DNA from 3 places in the Herbaspirillum sp. C9C3 genome. Region 3 is predicted to be linked to each of the others. Evidence: predicted binding sites of a transcription regulator. Region 3 holds the regulator's gene; each other region holds the start of a gene.
The links. The regulator sigma-54, encoded in region 3, starts transcription at its own class of promoters, with help from an activator protein. The targets are predictions, from matches to a motif close to TGGCANGNAANCTGCTTT.
Positions count from the first base shown of each region.

Region 1: the regulator sigma-54 is predicted to act here: its motif matches at 2,015-2,032, upstream of adh (aldehyde dehydrogenase).
Region 2: the regulator sigma-54 is predicted to act here: its motif matches at 3,547-3,564, upstream of prpB (methylisocitrate lyase).

Region 1 covers NZ_JABFMQ010000001.1:37,115-42,769, reverse strand. Annotated here, with positions in the region: gene HNO82_RS00185 (DUF779 domain-containing protein) at 1-319, opposite strand, end outside; gene adh (aldehyde dehydrogenase) at 424-1,944, opposite strand; gene HNO82_RS00175 (P-II family nitrogen regulator) at 2,208-2,546, opposite strand; gene HNO82_RS00170 (NAD(+) synthase) at 2,726-4,783, opposite strand; gene HNO82_RS00165 (GNAT family N-acetyltransferase) at 4,903-5,655, shown strand, end outside.
Region 2 covers NZ_JABFMQ010000008.1:138,501-144,155, reverse strand. Annotated here, with positions in the region: gene HNO82_RS10470 (propionate--CoA ligase) at 1-265, opposite strand, end outside; gene HNO82_RS10465 (hypothetical protein) at 604-1,041, opposite strand; gene prpC (bifunctional 2-methylcitrate synthase/citrate synthase) at 1,329-2,483, opposite strand; gene prpB (methylisocitrate lyase) at 2,535-3,425, opposite strand; gene prpR (propionate catabolism operon regulatory protein PrpR) at 3,762-5,438, shown strand.
Region 3 covers NZ_JABFMQ010000017.1:79,366-85,020, forward strand. Annotated here, with positions in the region: gene HNO82_RS16010 (KdsC family phosphatase) at 1-43, shown strand, start outside; gene lptC (LPS export ABC transporter periplasmic protein LptC) at 40-648, shown strand; gene lptA (lipopolysaccharide transport periplasmic protein LptA) at 700-1,308, shown strand; gene lptB (LPS export ABC transporter ATP-binding protein) at 1,311-2,054, shown strand; gene HNO82_RS16030 (RNA polymerase factor sigma-54) at 2,154-3,644, shown strand; gene hpf (ribosome hibernation-promoting factor, HPF/YfiA family) at 3,798-4,160, shown strand; gene grxD (Grx4 family monothiol glutaredoxin) at 4,537-4,848, shown strand; gene HNO82_RS16045 (UbiX family flavin prenyltransferase) at 4,874-5,476, shown strand; gene HNO82_RS16050 (SDR family oxidoreductase) at 5,646-5,655, opposite strand, start outside.

The DNA.
Region 1 (5,655 bases), on a different contig from region 3:
AGCGCGTCAGGAAGCGCTTGCCGCTGCCGTTCTCCAGCGAGAACATGCCGCCGTTGCCATTGACCACGTCAATGATCAGTTGCGTATGCTTCCAGTATTCGAACTGGTCGGCGCCGATGTAGAACGGCACGCCATCGATCTCTCCCAGATGCACATCGGTATCGCCCAGCGTGAAGTCGCCGGCGGGATAGCACATCGGCGCGCTGCCATCGCAGCAACCGCCGGACTGGAAGAAGATCAATTCACCATGCCGCCTCTTCAACTGACGCAGCAAGTCCACCGTGGCCTCGGTGGCCGTTACCCTGGGCAATGCCTTCATCGCCATTCTCCTGTCGGATCTACCATAAAAGCGGCGCCGGCCGCGGGGAGGCGGACCGGCGCCGAAGCTGCCTTGCTGCAAGGAGTCAAACGAAGATCACGCGATCAGAAGAAGCCCAGCGCCTTGGGGCTGTAGCTGACCAGCAGGTTCTTGGTCTGCTGGTAGTGGTCCAGCATCATCTTGTGGTTTTCACGGCCGATGCCGGATTGCTTGTAGCCACCGAAGGCCGCATGCGCCGGATACAGGTGATAGCAATTGGTCCATACGCGACCAGCCTGGATCTCGCGACCCATGCGGAAGGCACGCGTGCCATCGCGGGTCCACAGACCCGCGCCCAGGCCGTAGAGGGTGTCATTGGCGATGGACAGGGCTTCTTCCTCATCCTTGAAGGTGGTCACCGAGACGACGGGGCCGAAGATTTCTTCCTGGAAGATGCGCATCTTGTTGTTGCCCTGAAACACCGTCGGCTTGACGTAATAGCCCGTGGCCAGGTCGCCGCCCAGTTCTTCACGTCCGCCGCCGGCCAGCACCTTGGCGCCTTCCTGCTTGCCGATGTCGATGTAGGAGAGGATCTTTTCCAGCTGCTCCTGCGAGGCTTGCGCGCCGATCATGGTGCTCTTGTCCAGCGGATTGCCCTGCTTGATGGCGGCCACGCGCTTCAAGGCGCGTTCGATGAAGCGCTCGTAGATCGATTCCTGCACCAGCACGCGCGAAGGGCAGGTGCAGACTTCGCCCTGGTTCAGCGCGAACATGGCGAAGCCTTCCAGGGCCTTGTCGAAGAATTCGTCATCCTTGTCCAGCACGTCGGCAAAGAAGATGTTGGGCGACTTGCCGCCCAGCTCCAGGGTCACCGGGATCAGGTTCTGCGAGGCGTACTGCATGATCAGGCGGCCGGTGGTGGTCTCGCCGGTGAAGGCGATCTTGGCGATACGCTTGTTGGAGGCCAGCGGCTTGCCCGCTTCCACACCGAAGCCCTGCACGATGTTGACCACGCCGGGCGGGATCAGGTCAGCGATCAGTTCGATCAGGACCATGATGGAAGCCGGGGTCTGCTCGGCCGGCTTCAAGACTACGCAGTTGCCGGCGGCCAGCGCCGGGGCCAGCTTCCACACCGCCATCAGGATGGGGAAGTTCCAGGGGATGATCTGGCCGACCACACCCAGCGGCTCATGGAAGTGGTAGGCATAGGTGTCGTTGTCGATGGGGCAGATGCTGCCTTCCTGGGTGCGCACGGCGGCGGCGAAATAACGGAAGTGGTCGATGGCCAGCGGGATGTCGGCGGCCATGGTTTCGCGGATGGGCTTGCCGTTGTCCAGAGTTTCGGCGGTGGCCAGCAGCTCCAGGTTGGCTTCCATGCGGTCGGCGATCTTGAGCAGCATGTTGGCGCGCTCGGTGGGGGAAGTCTTGCCCCAGCTCTTCTTGGCGGCATGGGCGGCGTCCAGCGCCAGTTCCACGTCTTCGGCGCTGGAGCGGGCCACTTCACAGAAGGCGCGTCCGATCACCGGGCTGATGTTCTCGAAGTATTCGCCCTTGACCGGGGGCACGAATTTGCCACCGATGAAGTTGTCGTAGCGTTGCTTGAAGGGGTCGCGTACGCCGAGTTTGCTGATGTCTGCCAGGTTCATGTCGTCTCCGTTCGGGTTATGGTTGAAATCCCGCCGCGATCATGGCCGCGGCGGAGGTTCATCCCTCTGGATGGCAAATCGCATGCCAGCCTGCAAACCTGCTCTGGAAGCGCCTTGCGCGCCAGCATCATTGTCACGCTGTGTCAATCTGGCGCAGCCCGGGACAGCGCAGAGGGACAGCCTGACACACTCTTTTTCTTGCACTGCGGACGTAAAAAAACCGGCCAGCGGCCGGTCTCTCGTGATGCTTGCGCTGTCCTGAATCAGACGGCATCCGGCCCGGTTTCGCCGGTACGGATACGGATCACCTGTTCCACTTCCTGCACGAAGATCTTGCCGTCGCCGATCTTGCCGGTGCGGGCGGCCTTGATGATGGCGTCCACGGCCTGCTCGACCACCTTGTCGTCCACCACGACCTCGATCTTGACCTTGGGCAGGAAGTCGACCACGTATTCGGCACCGCGATAGAGTTCGGTGTGGCCCTTCTGGCGACCGAAGCCTTTCACTTCGGTGACCGTCAGGCCCGTGACGCCGACTTCGGCGAGGGATTCACGCACCTCGTCCAGCTTGAACGGTTTGATGATGGCGGTCACTTGTTTCATGGCAATTCCTCTCTTGGTATGTCGTAAAGAAACGATCTCAACGATCTATTGAATAGCGGATACAGCATTTATTATTATTTTACTGGCAAGACCATGGCGTCCTGCCCACTTGCACATTGTCAATCAGGCGTGCCCAGCTTTCAACCTTCTTGCACAAGCCGGGCCATAAAAAGCCGGATTCAGTCCTCCAGATCGGGAATACGTTCCAGATCCCGGAGCCAGACGGTGGCCTCGCCATCGCTGGGTGCGCGCCAATCCCCACGCGGCGAGAGCGAGCCGCCCGAGCCGACCTTGGGCGCATTGGGCACGCAGGAGCGCTTGAACTGGCTGGTCTTGAAGAAGCGATAGACGAAGATACCCAGGTTTTTCTTGATCTGCGGCAAGCTGTACTGGTTGCGCGCACCATGCAGGCCATCCGGCCAATGGCCGATGCTGCGGTCTTGCCAGGCGCTGTGCGCCAGGAAAGCCACCTTGGCCGGCGTGAAGCCATAGCGCAGGATGTAATAGAGATTGAAGTCCTGCAACTCGTAGGGACCGATGAAGTCCTGGGTACGCTGGCCCGGCTCGCCGTCCGAGGCACCCGGCACCAGTTCCGGGCTGATTTCGGTTTCGAGGACGTGGATCAGCACTTCCGGCTGTTTCAGTTCCAGCGAACCGGATTCCGCCACCCAGCGCACCAGGTGGGTGATCAAGGTCTTGGGCACGCTGGCGTTGACGTTGTAGTGCGACATGTGGTCGCCCACGCCATAGGTACACCAGCCCAGCGCCAGCTCGGACAGGTCGCCGGTGCCGATGACGATGGCACCGTGATGATTGGCCAGGCGGAACAGGTGATTGGTGCGCTCACCCGCCTGCACGTTTTCGAAGGTGATGTCATAGACCGGCTCACCGCGTGAATACGGGTGATCCAGGTCCTTCAACATCTGTTCGCAGCTGGGGCGGATATCGATCTCCTGCGCCGAGCAGCCGACCTGCGCCATCAGCTGATGCGCCTGCACCAGCGTGCGGCTGCTGGTGGCAAAGCCGGGCATGGTATAGGCCAGGATGTTGGAACGCGGCAGGCCCAGCTTGTCCATGGCCTTGGCGCAGACCAGCAGCGCATGGGTCGAATCGAGACCGCCGGACACACCGATGACGACCTTCTTGATGTTCGAGGAAGACAGGCGCTGCACCAGTGCCTGCACCTGGATGTTGTAGACCTCGCGGCAGCGCAGTTCGCGCTGTTCGGCATTGGCCGGCACGTAGGGGAAGCGTGCCACCCGGCGTTGCAGCGGCAAGGACTGCTCCTGCGGGATCTGCACATCGAAACGTACCACTTCGAAGCGGCGCACTTCGTCGGCGTGGCGGCGCACCGACTGGCCAAACGTGGTCTGGTGGAAGCGCTCACGGGAGAGGCGTTCCAGGTCGATGTCGGCATAGATCACGTGACCGCCTTCGGCAAAGCGCTCGGACTCGGCCAGCAGTTCACCGTTCTCGCAGATGAGCGCCTGACCATCCCAGGCCAGGTCGGTGGTGGATTCGCCATTGCCCGCCGACGAATACAGATAGGCCGCCAGGCAGCGCGCCGATTGCTGCGACACCAGCTGATGGCGGTAACCCGACTTGCCGACCACGATGTTGGAGGCCGACAGGTTCACCAGCACGGTGGCACCGGCCAGCGCGGCAAAGGAAGACGGCGGGATCGGCACCCAGACGTCTTCGCAGATCTCGATGTGGAAGCGGAAGTCGGGGATGTTGCCGATCTCGAACAGCAGATGGCTGCCGAAGTCCACGTCCTGCCCCAGCAGGCGGGTACGGCGGGTGACGGCGCAATCGGCGCTGCTGAACTGGCGCGCTTCGTAGAATTCGCTGTAGTTGGGCAGGTAGCTCTTGGGCACCACACCCAGGATGCGGCCGTTGTGGACCACCACGGCGCAGTTGTAGAGCTGGTGATCGACCTTCAGCGGCATGCCCACGATGAGAGCGGCGGAGATGCGCATGGACGCTTCCAGCACCGATTGCAGGGCCTGCAGGGAGGCTTCCAGCAAGGCGCGCTGCTGGAACAGATCTTCGCAGCTGTAGGCCGACAGGCCCAGTTCGGGGAAGGACACCAGGGCCGCACCACGGGCGGCGGCCTGTTCGGCCAGGGCGATGGTAGCTTGCGCGTTGAAGCCGGGATCGGCCACCTTGCAGTCCGGCACTGCCACGGCGACGCGGGCGAAACCGTGGTTGTAGAGATTGAAGAAGGGGCTTTGCATAGCGTGTGTTGGACTCCGTGCACTTCGCCAGGGCGGCGACGCGTTCTGTTCATTTTGCGTAGAATGCCTGTTCGAGCGGGCCGTGGGCCGCGCCATCTTTCGCAGGTCACTTGCAGTCCATGGATTATCGCACGCGAATCGTTTCTTCTCTGGCCGAGATCGGCCCGTCCCGCTGGGATGCGCTGGTGACAGCCCAGGCCGAGGGCAATCCCTTCCTCTCCTACGCCTTCCTGCATGCGCTGCACGAGAGCGGCAGCGCCAGTCCGGAATCCGGCTGGGAGCCGCATTATCTGACGCTGTGGCAGGCCGATGGCGAGCAGGAGCAACTGGTGGCCGCCCTGCCCCTGTATCGCAAGTTTCACTCGTATGGCGAATACGTCTTCGACTGGGCCTGGGCCGAGGCTTACCAGCGGCATGGCGTGGACTACTACCCCAAGCTGCTCTCGGCCATCCCCTTCACGCCGGTACGCGGCGCGCGCCTGCTGGCCATCGACGAGACTGCCCGCGCGGCGCTGGTGACCGCATTACGGGCGCTGCAGGAGCGAAGTGAAGTTTCCTCCACGCATATCCTGTATCCCCCGCCGGAACAGGCGCAGCTGCTGGCGGACGACGGGTTCCTGCTGCGCAGCGGGGTGCAGTTCCACTGGCACAATGAAGGGTATGGCAATTTTGCGCAATTCGTCGATACGCTGGACCGCAAGAAGCGCAAGAACATCCTGGCCGAACGGCGCAAGGTGGCCGAGCAAGGCGTGCGCTTCGCCTGGCTGCGCGGGGCCGAGATCACGGAGGCGCACTGGCGCTTTTTCAATCGCTGCTATCGGCACACCTATGCCGCGCACTACTCCACGCCTTACCTGAACCTGGATTTCTTC
Region 2 (5,655 bases), on a different contig from region 3:
GTTCGGCGAAATCGTAGACGCGCTCGGTGTTGGTTTCCGTGGAAATGGCGATCAGTGCGGCCTGCTTGGGTCGCTCGCCAAGGTGGCGGTCCACCGCGTTGTAGCAGAGATTGGTGGTGCCGCCGATGAACCAGCGCGCAAAGGGGGCCCGGGAATAATCCAGGGTACTGGTGAAGGGCTTGTTCCAATGGATGCGCTGCGCTTCTTCCGCCCAGAAGGTCTCGGGCTGGTCGATGGAGCGGCGATAAAAATCCTCGTACTGCATGACGTCTCCTCATGTCTCTCGAATTGGACAACCGCTGCAGACCTTGCGCGGCGTGGCCCGCAGGGTGATGGTCGCGTGGCTCTGAGGCATGTACAGCGGCATCTCTGCCATGCGTGGCCCTCATGCGACGGTGAAACCAGTCTTGCACCTGAATCTTACGAGCGGCTGAATCGGCAGCATCGACGCGCGATCACGGCTGATACAGATCAAGTGCAACAACGAAAAAAGCGGGAGCGTTGTCGACGGCATGAAGCCGTCAACATGACAAGGGAGGAGCAAACGTGAGGTGGAAAGAAAGCGCCGGCGTCAGGCCATCACGACGGCGCAGCGCCAAGGCTTCAGCGTGTGCGACAATCGTTGGCCAGTTGCTGCCCGATCTTGGAATTGAGCAGCATGGACTTCGACGGGATCTGGATCCACACCAGGCCTTCGCCCTTGTTCTCCAGACGCACTGCACCGGTCGAGGTACTGACCGGGTTCATCATGTAGCTGCTGCCCTTCCACACCAGCGTGACCCCATCGGTGACGCGGCCATCCATGCGGATTTCCACCTTGTTGCCCATCTCGCAACTGAAGGCACCGGTTTTGAGCTGGGTCGCCCAGGTCGGCTGCGTGGCCGCCGGCGATTGCAGCAATTGCGGCAGCAGTGGTTTGGTCTCGGTGACGGGCACCGGCGTGGAAGAACAGGCCGACAGTGCAACGGCAACGGTGGCGGCCAGGCAGAGGGATGTCAGGGGCAAGGCGCGAGGACGGCGGGAAACGATGGCAGCAATCATCGGATGATCCATGGAGAGTCAGAGGTGGACGCAGAGGCGGAAAAGATCCGCCCGCATCTTAACAAGATATTGCGACTGACTCGACCATATGTAACGCTTGTTACAAATCGGCCTGATCGCCCGGGTCGGCCCGCCCCGTCTCCTTCGCCGGGGAATGGGGCGACCGGCACACGCCGGCCGCCGCTCCCTTCTTCTTGCTGCTCCCTCTCCCTCTCTTGCTCCTTGCTCCTTGCTCCTTGCTCCTTGCTCCTTGCTCCTTGCTCCTTGCGCCGCTGTACCTGCCAGCCTTACTTGCGCTTGCCGATCGGCACGAACTTCAGATCTTCCGGTCCCACGTAGTTGGCCGAGGGGCGGATGATCTTGTTGTCGATGCGCTGCTCGATGATGTGCGCCGCCCAGCCCGAGGTACGGGCAATGACGAAGAGCGGCGTAAACATCGCGGTGGGCACGCCCATCATGTGGTAGGACACGGCCGAGAACCAGTCCAGGTTGGGGAACATCTTCTTGATGTCCCACATGACCGTCTCCAGACGCTCGGCGATGTCGAACATCTTGGTCGAACCGGCTTCCTTGGAGAGCTTGCGTGCCACTTCCTTGATGACCTTGTTGCGCGGGTCGGAGATGGTATAGACCGGGTGACCGAAACCGATCACCACTTCCTTGTTCTCGACGCGACGGCGGATATCGGCCTCGGCCTCGTCCGGATTGTCATAGCGCTTCTGGATCTCGAAGGCCACTTCATTGGCGCCGCCATGCTTGGGGCCGCGCAGGGCGCCGATGGCGCCGGTGATGGCCGAATACATGTCCGAACCGGTGCCGGCGATGACGCGACCGGTGAAGGTGGAGGCATTGAATTCGTGTTCCGCATACAGGATCAGTGAGGTGTGCATGGCCTTCTCCCAGGCCGCCGAGGGCTTCTCGCCATGCAGCAGGTGCAGGAAATGGGCACCGATGGAATCGTCGTCGGTCTCGACCTCGATACGGTTGCCGTTGTGGCTGTAGTGGTACCAGTACAGCAGCATCGAACCCAGCGAAGCCATCAGGCGATCGGCGATGTCGCGCGCACCGGGGGTGTTGTGGTCATCCTTCTCCGGCAGCACGCAGCCCAGCGCGGAGACGCCGGTACGCATCACGTCCATCGGATGCGAGGCGGCCGGCAACCATTCCAGCGCTGCCTTGACGTTGGCCGGCAGGCCGCGCAGGGCCTTCAGCTTGGCCTTGTAGGCGCGCAGTTCGGCAGCCGTCGGCAGCTTGCCGTGCACCAGCAGGTGGGCGATTTCCTCGAACTCGCAGCTATCGGCCACGTCGAGAATGTCGTAACCGCGATAGTGCAGGTCATTGCCGGTCTTGCCGACGGTGCACAGGGCGGTGTTGCCGGCAGTCACGCCGGAGAGGGCAACGGACTTCTTGGGCTTGAAACCTGCGGCTTGTTGTTCGCTCATCGTGTTCTCCTCGTATTCGGTATGGGGTGACAATGCTTTGTCGGAAGGGGCTTACTTGTTCTTCTGCTGGGCAAACAGCGCATCGAGGCGCTGTTCGTAGCTGTGGTAATCGATGCGGTCATAGAGTTCCATGCGGGTCTGCATGGTATCGACCACGTTCTTCTGCGTACCATCGCGGCGGATCGCCTGGTAGACGTTTTCAGCGGCCTTGTTCATGGCGCGGAAGGCCGACAGCGGATAGAGCACCAGCCCCACGTCGGCATCCCTGAGTTCGTCCACCGTGAACAGCGGAGTCGAACCGAACTCGGTGATGTTGGCCAGGATCGGTACCTTCACCGCATTGGCGAACTGCTTGTACATGGCCAGGTCGGTGATGGCTTCCGGGAAGATCATGTCGGCACCGGCCTCGACGCAGGCCACGGCGCGCTCGATGGCGGCATCCAGCCCTTCCACGGCCAGCGCATCGGTGCGCGCCATGATGACGAAGTTCTCGTCGGTGCGGGCATCCACGGCGGCTTTGATGCGGTCTACCATTTCCTGCTTGCTGACGATTTCCTTGCCGGGACGATGGCCGCAGCGCTTGGCGCCGACTTGGTCTTCGATGTGCATGGCGGCGGCGCCGAACTTGATCATGGACTTGACGGTCCGCGCCACGTTGAAGGCCGAGGCACCGAAGCCGGTATCCACATCCACCAGCAGCGGCAGGTCGCACACGTCGGTGATGCGGCGCACGTCGGTGAGCACGTCGTCCAGATTGGAAATGCCCAGGTCAGGCAAGCCCAGCGAACCCGCCGCCACGCCGCCGCCGGACAGATAGATCGCGCGGAAACCGGCGCGCTTGGCCAGCAGGGCGTGGTTGGCGTTGATCGCGCCGATGACTTGCAAGGGGGATTCTTCCTGGACGGCCTGGCGGAACGCTGCGCCTGCGGAATGGAGAGCCATGGTGGACACCTTCTCGATGAGGTTGGAATGCGGAAAGTCTGGACCAACTGCGTCACTGCTTGACTGCGTAAAGCGACAGGCGGACGTGAGGCACACCCGTCCTGCGACATTTGCGTTCACCATTGCAACGGCCGTGCCATCGCAGTGCAGCATCCGATGGCAAGGGCCCCGAAGAAACCTTCATATCTCCTGAAACCCCCGTCAAACAAGGCTCGCCACCGGACGGGGCGGGCTCGCCCCGGGCTTGCGCCGGAGCTGCCAGCTTGATCTGGCACAAGCATCCATGTTTCATCAGTGTTACATTGACGTTTCACCGAAACACACTGAACGCCCACCATGAAACGCCCTGCCCCTGCTGATCGCCTGGCCGACAAACCCGTGATCTGGACCGTGTCCGTGTCGCGCCTGTCCGAACTCTTCCGCGACATCACGCTGGAATTCGACGGCGTGGCCGACATCGAGCCCATTCATCTCGGTTTCGACGAGGCCGTACGCGCCATCCGCGAGCGCCTGGCCAGCGAGCGTTGCGATGTGGTGATCTCGGCCGGTTCCAATGGTGCCTATCTCAAGAGCCGCCTGCCGGTACCGGTGGTGGTGGCGCGCGCCAGCGGTTTCGACGTGATGCAGGCGCTGGCCCGCGCGCGGCAGATCAGCGCGCGCATCGGGCTGGTCACCTATCAGGAGGCGATGCCGGCCCTGAGCGAGTTCCAGCAGATGTTCGGACTGGACATTGCCCAGCGCACCTATGCCACCGAGGAAGATGCGCGCGCCGTGGTACAGGAACTGAAAGCTGGCGGCGTGCAGGCGGTGGTCGGGGCCGGGCTCATCACCGACCTGGCCGAGGAAGCGGGCATGCAGGGCATCTTCCTCTACTCCTCGGCCACGGTGCGCCAGGCCTTTGAAGATGCGCTGGAACTGGCACGCCTGACGCAACTGGAAAGCTCGCGCGGCCCCAGCCTGTCGGTGGCAGACAGTCTGCGCGCACGGCATCACCTCAAGGACTTGCGCGGCGACTCGGCGGTCATGGAAGCGGTGCGCCAGTCCATTACGCTGTTTGCACGTTCGCCGGCCAATGTACTGATCCAGGGCGAGACCGGCAGCGGCAAGGAACTGGCGGCCCAGGCCATTCACCGCGCCCATCCGCGCATGCAGGGCAAGACCCAGGCCGCGCATCCGTTCGTGGCCATCAATTGCGGGGCGCTGGCCGAATCGCTGCTGGAATCCGAACTGTTCGGCTACGAGGAAGGCGCTTTCACCGGTTCCCGCCGTGGCGGACGCGCCGGTGTGTTTGAGGCCGCACATCGCGGCACCCTGCTGCTCGATGAAATCGGCGAGATGCCGCTGCCGCTGCAGACGCGACTGCTGCGCGTGCTGGAGGAGCGCGAGGTGGTGCGCGTGGGGGGTACGCGGCCCATTGCGGTCCAGGTGCGCATCATCAGTGCCACCCATTGCGACCTGGAAGCGCGGGTGCGGGAAGGCCGTTTTCGCGCCGACCTGTATTACCGCCTGAGCGTGCTGCGCCTGCAACTGCCGCCCTTGCGCGCGCGCCGTGAAGACATTGCGGCGCTGGCCGAATGGCATCTCAAACATGCGCTGGCCGCACTCGATGCGCGCCCGCATGCCAATCTGGGCGCGGAAATCCTGCGCTGTGCGCCGCTGCTGTGCGCCTATGACTGGCCGGGCAATGTGCGCGAACTGCGTAACCTGATGGAGCGACTGGCGCTGTTCCTGGCTGCAGAACCCTTGCAGGCACTGACGGCGACGCTGATACAGCGGGTCGCACCGGAGCTGGCCACAGCAGCGCAGCCGCTGATCATGGACGCTGCACAGACGCCGCCCTCTCATGCCCTGACCACCACTGACCACGCCCCCGACACCGACGCCATCCACGCCGCACTGCGCCGCTTCCGTGGCAACCGCGCCGCGGCCGCGCGTCACCTGGGCATCAGTCGCACGACCTTGTGGCGCAAGCTCAAGGAGGTCGAGGAGGTCGAAACGTCAGCACGGCAGTGAGCTTCGGGTCAGCGAAACGAGAAAATGATTTCGCAGAATCGCGCCCATGTCCTGCCTCCTGATAATCCCCCGCACTGCGCCTTGACAGTGCCGCATCGCCCCGCCTATGCTCGCCCGCTGTAACGGCTGCGGCCGTCACGCGGAGCCCACAACCATCCATATACAGCCAGGCAGCCGTCTGCCCCGCCAGGGTCGGAACGGCGTGCTGCTCCTCCAT
Region 3 (5,655 bases):
ACAAGGCAACTACGAGGCGGCGCTGGCGCCGTACCTGGCATGAGCGGGCGCAGCGGCGAACGCCAGGCCGAACGCATCCGCCTGGCGGTGATCCTGGTGATCCTGATCGCGGCGGCCCTGGGCAGCTTCTGGGTCATGCAGGTCATGCGCGCCTCCGGCGACCAGCAGCCGGCGCAGCGTCCGCGCGGCAAACCCGACTACTATCTGGAAAACTTCAGCTACGTGAAGATGGGTCCGACCGGCCTGCCGCGCTATGACGTTTCCGGCGTCAAGATGGTGCACTTCCCCAGCGATGACTCCTTCGAGATCACCAAGCCGGTGGTGCACAACCTGGACCAGAATCAGGCGCCCATGCAGCTCTATTCGGATACCGCACGGGTCACCGACGACCAGACCCAGATCCACATGTACGGCAATGCCAATGCAATCCGCGCGCCCTACAAGGGCCGCGAAGAAATGCACCTGGTCTCGCAATACCTGCTGCTGTTACCCGATGATGAAATCGTCAAGACCGACAAGCCGGTCGCCATGACCATGGGGACCACGCGCCTCAATGGGGTGGGCATGGTGGCCAACAATGCGACGCAGGTGGTGCAGCTGCTCGGCAATGTACGCGGCTATTACGAGCCCGCACCGAAGAAACGCTAAGCCGGTTCAGTCCCGGACAAGAACGCCAAGAATCGAACAGACAGGAAACCAATGAAACGCTCACTCTTACTGCCGATGCTGATGCTGGCTGCCGTGTGCGGTGTGGCCAACGCCGAGAAGGCGGACTCCACCAAGCCCACCAACATCGAGGCAGACCAGATGGTCTATGACGACGTGCGCCAGGTGAAGACCTTCACCGGCAACGTCGTGATGACACGTGGCACCCTGATCATCAAGGCCGGCCGCGTGGTATTGACGACCGATCAGTACGGTTATGAAAATGCGGTGCTGTATGCCGCGCCTGGTGCGCTGGCAACCTTCCGCCAGAAGCGTGACGGCGGCCCCAATCTGTGGATCGAAGGCCAGGCCGAGCGCATCGAGTATTCGGAGCAGACGGAAGTGTCCAAGCTGTTCCAGCGCGCCCACATCCAGCGCATGGACGGCGACCGCATCACCGATGAAGTCAACGGCGAATTCATTTCCTATGACAGCCGCGCCGAATTCTATTCGGTCAACAACACTGCCAGCGGCCAGAGCAAGCCGGGCGCGGGCCGCATCACGGCCGTGATCCAGCCCAAGAACCCGCCGCCGGCCACGGACGCCCAGCCCGCAGCACCGGCCCAGCCGGCAGCGCGTCGTCAGAACGGAAAGGACCAGTAAGGATGGTAGCCAGTTCGCTGGTCGTTCGCGGCCTGAAGAAAAGTTACGGCGCGCGCCAGGTGGTGCGCGATGTCTCGATGGAAGTGCGCAGCGGCGAAGTGGTCGGCCTGCTCGGCCCCAATGGTGCCGGCAAGACCACCTCGTTCTACATGATCGTGGGGCTGGTACCCTCCGATGGCGGCGAGATCGACCTGGATGGCGCGCCCATTTCGCGCATGCCCATTCACAAGCGCGCCACCATGGGCCTGTCCTACCTGCCGCAGGAAGCCTCGGTGTTTCGCAAGCTGACGGTGGAAGACAACATCCGCGCCGTGCTGGAGCTGCGCCAGGAAGACGGCAAGCCGCTCTCGCGCGATGAAATCGAGGGCCGCCTCAACAACCTGCTGCACGAACTGCAGATCGAAAAGCTGCGCGAAAGCCAGGCCCTGTCACTGTCGGGCGGTGAGCGCCGACGCGTCGAGATCGCTCGCGCGCTGGCCACCGATCCGCGCTTCGTGCTGCTCGATGAACCGTTTGCCGGTATCGACCCGATTGCGGTGATCGAGATCCAGCGTATCGTGCGCTTCCTCAAGGAGCGCGGCATCGGCGTGCTCATCACCGACCACAACGTGCGCGAGACGCTGGGCATCTGCGATCGCGCCTACATCATCAACCAGGGCACGGTGCTGGCCAGCGGCAATCCGGAAGAGATCATTGCCAACGAGTCGGTACGCCGCGTCTATCTGGGCGAGCACTTCCGCATGTAAGCAGCACAGTCGCCCTACGTATCGAGCATCACCGACACCCAGGCATCACGCAACGACAGGCACAGCAACCCGCGGGCCACGCCGCTTTCAGAAAGACAGATGAAACAGTCGCTCCAGTTACGTACCTCGCAGCACCTCGCATTGACGCCGCAACTGCAGCAGTCGATCAGGCTGCTGCAACTGTCGACGCTGGAACTGCACCAGGAACTGGAACAGATCCTCTCCGACAATCCCCTGCTGGAGCGTCTCGATGACGCTCTCGACAATTCGGTGCGTCTGCTGGCCGACGGTGCCGTCTCCAGTTCGCCTTCCAGTGGCGTGGCCGACACCCCTCATGAAAACAGCGGCGAAGCGACGCCCGCTGCCAGCGATGGCGATTCCAGCTTCGAGTACCAGGACAACAATCCGGACACCGGTGTCACCGGTGATGCCGACTGGAGCTTCGATGACGTCGCCCGCAGCGGCAAGTCACCCGATGACGACGATGCCCGCCCGCAGCTGGAAGCCCATGAACTGACCCTGCGCGAACACCTGCTGGAACAGATCCGCGTGACTGCGCGCACCCTGCGCGATCGTGCGCTGCTGGAACTGCTCACCGATGCGCTCGACGAGAGCGGCTATCTGGAAGAACCGCTGGAGGACATCCTCGCGCGCCTGCCTGAAGAGCTGGGTATCGACATGGAAGAGCTGTCGATTTCGCTCAAGCTGCTGCAGAGCCTGGACCCGGCCGGCGTGGGCGCGCGCAGTGCCGGCGAATGCCTGGCCTTGCAGATCCGCCGCCTGCCCAAGATCCCCTTTGTCACGCGCAAGCTGGCGCTGAGGATCGTTGAGGATTACCTGCCGCTGTTCGCCCAGCGCGACTTCAACAAGATCAAGAAGGCCCTCGATTGTGACGACGAAGACCTGCGTGAAGCCCAGGCCGTGATCCGCCAGTGCCGTCCGCATCCGGGTGCCGAATTCGCGCGTGACGCCTCGGACTACGTGGTGCCGGACGTGATTGTCAAGCAGACAAAGAACGGCTGGCAGGTCATGCTCAACCATGAGGTCATGCCCAAGCTGCGCGTCAATGCGATGTACGCCAGTGCCTTGAAGCAGGCCAAGGGCGAAGGTTCGCTGTCCTCGCAGTTGCAGGAAGCCAAGTGGCTCATCAAGAACATGCGGCAACGTTTCGATACGATTTTGCGCGTCGCGCAGGCTATTGTGGAACGTCAAAGAAACTTCTTTTCCCATGGTGCAGTGGCCATGCGCCCCCTTGTGCTGCGTGAAATTGCTGATACACTGGGTCTACACGAGAGCACCATCTCTCGCGTGACGACTCAGAAATACATGCTCACTCCGCATGGTATGTTTGAGTTGAAATACTTCTTCGGTAGCCACGTCGCGACTGAAACCGGAGGCGAAGCTTCCTCCACCGCGATACGGGCGCTGATCAAACAGTTGATAGGAGCCGAAAACCCGCAGACCCCATTATCCGATAGCAAGATTGCGGATATGCTGGCAGAACAAGGCATGGTGGTCGCGCGACGCACAGTCGCCAAATACCGCGAAGTGTTGAAGATTCCGCCAGTCAATCTCCGCAAGTCCCTCTGAGTTTTTCCTCAGTTTTTCTGCAGTACCGTTGCTGTGTTCAGGCAAGCATCCCGACTGATGCCCACGCCATCCGACACGAAGACCGTGCCCGTGGTACAGCTGCAGCAGGATCGATTGCACGAACCTCCAGTGACTTCACGATAGGAGTCTTGTATGAATCTGACCATCAGTGGACACCACCTCGAACTGACCCCCGCCATCCGGGAATACGTGCAAAGCAAGCTCTCGCGTATCAAGCGCCATTTCGACAACGTGATCGACGTCAGCGTGATCCTGAGCGTAGATAAACTCACAGAAAAGGAAAAGCGCCAAAAAGCGGAAATCAACGTCCACATCAAGGGGAAGGATCTACATGCGGAAAGCATCGCACACGACCTCTACGCTGCCATTGACACCCTGATCGACAAGCTCGATCGCCAGGTCATCAAGCACAAGGACAAGTTGCAGGAGCATCACTCCATTGCCAAGCGCCTGCCGGACGACACGCCCGAGGATGCGGTAGCCGGAGCGGCATAAGCCAGGACACCAACGGCAAGCCACCTCGCAGCCTGCAGGGCTGCTGAGAAAGCCAGCCGGATTTCACGAGGAAGGGGCGCGCAAGCGCCCTTTTTCATTGGGGCCACAGCATCTGTCGATGCCTGTGAAAAACATATAAATCATTACGCAGGGCGACTGCCCGGCAAACCCGGCAGTCAACATTGTTCACCGCTCTGCTTGAATGTCTTGCGCAGCACCCTCATCTACTGCCCAGAGGAAACTGCATACGGTATAAATCATTTCCTTGATGCAATTTCCCGCCGGCTCGGACGGACGAATGGCGTGCTGCCGATTTCAACGCGCCTGCCGGCTTTTCCCTATAATGTCGGGCAATCCCATTTTTAAAGGCACAGCCATGAGCGACGTCCAATCCTGGATCAAAGAAACCGTGACCCAAAACCCTGTGGTGCTGTTCATGAAGGGCACTGCACAGTTCCCGCAATGCGGCTTTTCCGGCAAGGCCATCCAGCTGCTCAAGGCCAGCGGCGCCGAGAACATCGTCACCGTCAACGTGCTGGAAAGCCCCGACGTGCGCCAGGGCATCAAGGAATACTCGAACTGGCCGACCATTCCCCAGCTGTACGTGAAGGGTGAATTCGTCGGTGGCTCCGACATCATGAGCGAGATGTACGCCTCGGGCGAGCTGCAGACCCTGATCAAGGGCTGAGTCTGCCCTGCCCCGTAGAGCGCGCATGAGTGCTTCTTCCAGTCAGCCCCGCCAGCGCCTGATCGTTGCGATCACCGGGGCCACCGGGGCCATCTATGGTGTCCGGCTGCTGGAACACCTGCGCAAGCATGGTCAGGTCGAGACGCATCTGATGGTCTCCGAAGCCGGCGTGCTCAATCTGCACCAGGAACTGGACATGCGGCGCAAGGATGTGGAAGCGCTGGCCGATGTGGTGCACAACGTGCGCGATGTCGGCGCGTGCATCGCCAGTGGCTCGTTCGCCTCTGCCGGCATGGTGGTGGCGCCCTGTTCGATGAAGACCCTGGCCGCCGTGGCGCATGGCCTCTCCGACAATCTCATCACCCGTGCAGCCGATGTGGTGCTCAAGGAACGCCGCCGACTGGTGCTGATGGTGCGCGAGACCCCGTTCAATCTGGCCCATCTGCGCAACATGACGTCGGTCACGGAAATGGGCGGCGTGATCTTCCCGCCCCTGCCCGGCTTCTACCAGCGCCCTGCGTCCATGGAAGAAATGGTGGATCACACGCTGGGGCGCGTGCTGGACATGTTCGGGATTTCCATGCAGTTGACGCCGGAGTGGCAGGGCATGAAGGGCAATCCGGGCTGACGCTCTTCGTGTCCCGCAACATCTCTTCCGACGCCGGATTGCAAATATCTCAGATTGGCGTGGGTCCTGCGCTGTTCATCGGCTAGAGGATCAAGCCTTTCACCGCTTCAGAAAAATGGCCGCAGCTCATCACTGCGGCCATTTCTTCATCTGGCAAAGGAAAGCCGGCTCAACCCCGC